One region of the Bacillus smithii genome, then DNA from elsewhere that is predicted to be linked to it. Evidence: predicted binding sites of a transcription regulator. Region 1 holds the regulator's gene; the other holds the start of a gene.
What was found. Region 1 encodes LexA, which represses DNA repair genes until DNA is damaged. Its sites were predicted from a motif close to CGAACATATGTTCG; they were not measured.
Positions count from the first base shown of each region.

Region 1 (3,204 bases):
GATTCCTCTATGACCTTATAGAGGTGCTCAAGGTTTCTTTTGGCGTTTGTTTTGTCACTTTCCTTCAGCCACTTATGGAAGGTCTCTTTTACGATATAGGCCTTCTTTAAGTCAAGGGCCAGTGAAAAGAAATAGTTCAGCTGTTCCATTTCATCTGCATTCAAATGGGCATGTGGCTTATGAAGCAGATAACGCAACTTCTTCATGGATTTACGATCCTTCTCTTGAAAGTTTTTCTGGACTCTCTTCCTTACCCGTTCCAATGCCCATACATTATGCCGAACATAATGGAATCGATCGACCACCAGAATCGGTTTATCAAAACTTTTCAAAGCGAGCGTCTTGTAGGGCTGCCCACATATCCATGACCACCATCTGTACTTTCTCCCTTGGAAGTGTACGGAAGTATTCCTTTAGGGTGGATAGATTCCTGTTAGGAATGATATCGTAAACCCTTCGGTTTACAGGATCGCCAATGATACATTGGTACTTGCCCGTTTCAGAAGTCCCTTTCAATTCATCAATGGCCAGAACTTTCGGGAGGGCCTTATTGTCATAGGAATAGTACTTGTCAAAGAGCCGAATGACGGTGGAATGCCCAAGTCCTGTTTCCTTGGCAACCTGCTTAAAGTTATACTCCCTCACTTTAACCAAAAGAGCTTGGAGGAGTCGTTTCGTGTGGCGCTGGTAACGCTCTAGAAAAGAATAGGGTTCGTAGAACCGTTTTCCACAGGACTTACATCTGTATCGGCGCTTTCTCAAGATGAGAAAACAATATTTTTCAAAGACCTTTACATCACGAATCTTTTGAATTCGATCATCATGGACAGAGGAAGTTTCCTTCTGACAGCAGGGGCATTTTTGAACTTTTACAGGCGTTTGAATATGGATTTCAAAGTGAGTGATTTGATCCTCTACATGAGTGATTTCAACATCTTCTAACCCAAGCAGTTTTGTGATAAAATGAGAATGCATTTACGAAATCTCCTTTTTGATGTAGTCGCCAACTATCATTTTAAAGGGAGATCTTCGTAAGTGCTTTTATTTTGCCTGAAAAGTCTCTTAACCCCAACATTTAGTATAGAACCAAAGAAAAAAGCGTTCATCTTCAGGCGATGAGCGCTTTTTTCCGTAATGCGTCATAACGTATTGCAACTGTACATATATAAGAAAGTAAGACAAGCTTTTTCCGTTTATGGTATACATCCATTAATGAATTTCTCTGTAAATTCCAATCACTTTTCCAAGAATTTTCACATCACGCAAAATGATTGGTTCCATTGATGAGTTTTCAGGCTGAAGCCTTATGTAATCTTTTTCTTTAAAAAATCTTTTGACAGTGGCTTCATTTTCGTCTGTCATAGCGACAACAATTTCCCCATTTAGTGCGGATTGCTGTTGGCGGACGATGACGTAGTCTCCATCAAGAATTCCAGCTTCAATCATGCTGTCACCCATAACTTCCAGCATAAATATCTGTTCATCGCTGGGTGCCAGCCTCTCTGGAAGAGGAAAATATTCTTCAATATTTTCAATGGCCGTAATGGGAATCCCGGCTGTTACTTTTCCAACAATTGGTACATTGATCACATTTTGGCGCGGAATGATATCATCTTCGGCATCGAGTATTTCAATCGCTCTAGGCTTTGTAGGGTCTCTTCTAATCAACCCTTTTTTCTCAAGACGCGCCAAATGGCCATGGACAGTCGAACTGGAAGCTAGCCCTACTGCTTCGCCAATTTCACGCACAGATGGTGGATATCCTTTCGTTTTCACTTCGTTCTTAATAAAATCAAGGATTTCTTGTTGCCTCTTTGATAACTTAGTCATTTTAAGGCAGCCCCCCCGTATCTCTTTCTGTTAAAGGTATTATAGCATGCCAAGAGTTGGAATACAAACATAAGTTCGAAAAAAGAGTTGACTCAAACAAATGTTCGTATTACAATTTTTCGTAAAAGAACAAACATTCGTTCGGAGGTAATTTTTATGATAAAATGGGTGTGGAAAAACTACCGTTTCGCCATCATTTTAGTGATTGTTTCCGTTCTGTCCGGTTTATTTATCATCGGTCAAATGACAAAGGAGCCAAATTATCAGAAAATCGTAGTGCATGAAGGAGATTCGTTATGGTCGATCGCCATGAAATATGGGGACCATCACAACATGGATTATAATGAATTTGTCAAATGGGTGGAACAGAAGAATCATCTTGCCAGCCCTGTCATTAAGCCAGGTGATAAAATTATTATTCCGGTTACAGCCGTGAATAAAAAACATCAAGTTGCTTATAAAGAGGAGTGATGAAACACGAAGGCCATTATCTATTGCCGAGTGAGCACGACAAAAGAAACTCAGGAAACATCATTGGAAAGGCAAGAAGAGGAACTTCGACGGCTCGCTTCAGAGTTTGGATTTGAACTGGCAGCTGTTATTCGTGACCAAGCAAGCGGTTATGATTTGGATCGTCCCGGCGTGCTGGAGATGTTAGATATGTTAAAAGACAAAAAAGCTGGCGCAGTATTGATTCAAGATGAAACTAGAATTGGAAGAGGCAATGCCAAAATTGCTCTTTTGCATTGCATTTATAAAGAAGGGGCTAAAGTTTTTAGCATATCTGACAAAGGAGAACTTCAGCTTTCAGAGTCGGATTCGATGGTTCTTAAAATCGTAAGCATGGTGGAAGAATATCAGCGAAAAATACATAATCTAAAAATCAAAAGAGGAATGATAAGAGCAGTTGAAAAGGGATATCGGCCTGAAAAGAATTTAAAAGGATCCGGAAATCCTTTAGGCAGAGAACGCAAAACACTCCCAATAGAAGAAATCATTCGATTGCGCAACAACGATCTTACATTTGCGGAAATTGCAGCTACATTAAGAGGATTCGGCTACGATGTCTCAAAAGCAACCGTCCATCGCCGCTACCAAGAATATATGGACAGACAGAAGAATGAATCGAAACAGTTGAATGAACAAGACTGAATTCTTGTTTTTTTGTTCTATTTCTAGTATGATTTCCATTAAAATAGGGATATCAAATGAAAAGGAGCAACGGTATGCTTTCAAGTGATAAGATTGCTAGAATCAATGAACTGGCAAAAAAATCTAAAACAGTTGGATTAACTCAAGAAGAAGCGAAAGAGCAATCTCGTTTGCGCGCTGAATATTTAACTGCATTTCGTTCTTCTATGAAAGAAACCATTG
Region 1 covers NZ_CP012024.1:1,723,252-1,726,455, reverse strand. Annotated here, with positions in the region: gene BSM4216_RS17245 (transposase) at 1-305, opposite strand, end outside; gene BSM4216_RS17240 (ISL3 family transposase) at 319-975, opposite strand; gene lexA (transcriptional repressor LexA) at 1,210-1,830, opposite strand; gene yneA (cell division suppressor protein YneA) at 1,987-2,301, shown strand; gene BSM4216_RS08115 (YneB family resolvase-like protein) at 2,317-2,982, shown strand; gene BSM4216_RS08110 (DUF896 domain-containing protein) at 3,057-3,204, shown strand, end outside.

Region 2 (3,204 bases), 1.2 Mb from region 1:
TTTCCCATGATGGTCATCCTTCCGCTTTTAACTCTAAAATCGCATCACGCAGCTGGGCAGCCCGTTCGAAATCTAGTGCTTTGGCTGCCTCTTTCATTTCTGTTTCGAGACTGGCAATCAAACGATTCTTTTCTTCCGCAGATAATTTTTTCTTAGGAGATTTTTCGTACGTTTCTTTTTCTTCCGCAGCATAAGTAGCCCGAATGACATCGCGAATGCCTTTTTGAATCGTTTTGGGAATAATTCCATGCTCTTTATTGTACGCTTCCTGAATGGCACGGCGTCGTTTTGTTTCCGAAATGGCTTTTTCCATCGAATCGGTAATATGGTCGGCATACATGATGACGTGGCCGTTTGCATTTCGAGCGGCGCGGCCAATCGTTTGAATTAAAGAGCGTTCCGACCGCAAAAATCCTTCCTTGTCGGCATCCAAAATCGCCACAAGAGAAACTTCCGGAATGTCCAATCCTTCTCTTAATAAATTGATCCCGACCAGTACATCAAATTTTCCGAGTCGTAAATCGCGGACGATTTCAATCCGTTCCAACGTCTTTACTTCCGAATGCAAGTATTGCACTTTTATGCCGACTTCTTTCAAATAATCCGTCAAGTCTTCTGCCATTTTCTTTGTTAAAGTGGTCACAAGCACTCGTTCATTTCTTTTCGTTCTTTCTTGAATTTCGGCAAGCAAATCATCAATTTGCCCTTCGATCGGGCGGACATCGATGGTCGGATCCAGCAAACCGGTCGGCCGGATGATTTGTTCCACCATTTCCGGGCAATGTTCCATCTCGTAAGGACCCGGAGTGGCTGATACGTACACAATTTGGTTAATATGCTTCTCAAACTCTTCAAACGTTAAAGGACGGTTGTCCAAAGCAGACGGCAGCCGGAAACCGTGATCCACCAGGACTTGCTTTCTTGCTCTATCCCCGTTGAACATTCCACGAATTTGCGGTAATGTCACATGCGATTCATCGACCACGATTAAAAAATCATCCGGAAAATAATCAAGAAGCGTATAAGGAGTGGAGCCCGGCGGTCTTAACGCCAAATGGCGGGAATAGTTTTCGATTCCGGAGCAAAACCCCATCTCTCTCATCATTTCCAAATCATATCGAGTTCGCTGCTCCAGTCTTTGCGCTTCCAGCAATTTTCCTTGGTCTCTCAGCTCGTTTAAACGTTCTTCCAGTTCGATTTCAATATTGCGAATGGCCATCTTCATTTTTTCTTCTCTCGTGACGAAGTGAGAAGCAGGGAAGATAGCCACATGTTCCCGTTCACCAAGAATTTCTCCTGTCAGTGCATTGACTTCGCGGATGCGGTCGATTTCATCTCCAAAAAACTCAACTCGGATACAGTGCTCATCCCGGGAAGCGGGGAATATTTCGACTACATCGCCGCGTACACGAAAGGTCCCACGCTGAAAGTTAATGTCATTGCGCTCGTATTGGATATCCACAAGTCGACGGAGAAGGTGGTCCCGCTCCATCTCCATACCGACACGCAAAGACACGACTAAATCCCGGTATTCTTCCGGCGAACCTAAACCGTAGATGCAGGAGACGCTGGCAATGATAATGACATCTCGCCGTTCAAACAGAGCGGAAGTAGCAGAGTGCCGCAATTTGTCAATTTCATCATTGATGCTGGAATCTTTTTCTATATACGTATCCGTCTGCGGTACATACGCTTCCGGTTGATAATAGTCGTAATAACTAACGAAATATTCCACTGCATTATTCGGGAAAAATTCTTTAAACTCACTGTATAATTGTCCGGCTAACGTTTTATTATGAGCGATGACCAATGTCGGTTTATTCACTTCTTTAATTACATTCGAAATCGTGAACGTTTTGCCTGTTCCTGTTGCACCAAGAAGCGTTTGATGCTTCTTTCCTTCCCGTATTCCTTTTACCAGCTGTTGAATGGCTTTCGGCTGATCGCCTTGCGGACGATATTTCGAAACAAGTTCGAAGCGATTTTCCACTCGCAAGATCCCCCCTATATTGACAGCATTTATCAGCCGAAAAGAAGAATTTCTTCCTTAATGGCTGTTTCGTGTATATAAACGATCACATAAGGTGAACGGTGATAGACAATCCTTTATCTGGTTATAACTCATTCTACCACAATTCCCTTCCCCTTCACCAATTATATGCGAACAAATTTTCGTTTCGATTCAAAGAAATGGATAAAAAATAAAAGCAATCAATGGCATTGATCACTCTTTTAAGCATAAAATTTTCTTTTCCATAAAGAAATTCAATACTCAGCGCAAAGAAGCCAATCTTCACGATTCCGCTGAATCCTTTCCCGTTTGTTCTGTTGCTTGCTTATTTTTTTGTTTTTTTCTATTTTTAAAAAAGGCAATGATGAGTAAAAAAATAGGAATGACGACTTGAAGCGGCAAGTGTAAAACGAGGGGAACTAAATCCAGCCCCTCTTTCATGTGCTCAAAAAAATTATCGGCAATGGATAGCGATGCAATGATCAAGATCGGAACCAGCAAATACAATAGCTTTTTATAATCAGAGATCCGAAAAATTTCCGCAATCCCGATGGAGGCGGCATAGAGACACAGACTAACTTTAATAAAACCGACAATCACTAATGCGATCAAAAAAAAGATATCCAGTCGTTCCAAAAAATCAGCCACTTCGATTTGCTGGATGGTTGCTAACAGAGGAAAAGTCGCCCTTGAAAAACCATCCACCCCCAGCACGGCGATGTTGACGACACTTACGATGGTTAAATTAATTCCACTGAGCGTAATCGCCGTTAATCCAATGATTTTTCCTTTTTCGGGCTTGTTTAAATACGGCAGCAACATGGTGAAAACAACGATTTCACCAAACGGTACATACATTGTTTGCGTAACGATTGTTTTCAACACAGGCCGAATCCCGTTTTCCAGCATCGGCTGTAAATTCTCCAGTTTGATTAAACCGGAAATGACCACCAATACAAAGCCCGAAATCGCCAGCAAATAAAGAGCCACAAAGGATAATTCGCTCGTTCTCGCAATCACTTCTATTCCTTTGTTCAGGCCATATAAAATGGTCGCCATCATAATGGCATTAATAATCAACACAGGTGTCTCGGGATAGGCAAATGTTGCCACTAATTCCCCGAAATCGCGCAGCACTCTTGCTGCTAAATAAAGAAAATAAATGCAATAGACAAAGCCGATCACTTTTCCTA
Region 2 covers NZ_CP012024.1:473,996-477,199, reverse strand. Annotated here, with positions in the region: gene uvrA (excinuclease ABC subunit UvrA) at 1-8, opposite strand, end outside; gene uvrB (excinuclease ABC subunit UvrB) at 14-1,990, opposite strand; gene BSM4216_RS02265 (GerAB/ArcD/ProY family transporter) at 2,294-3,204, opposite strand, start outside.
Region 2: a site for LexA is predicted at 2,162-2,175, ahead of uvrB (excinuclease ABC subunit UvrB). Genes of this name have one in related genera too.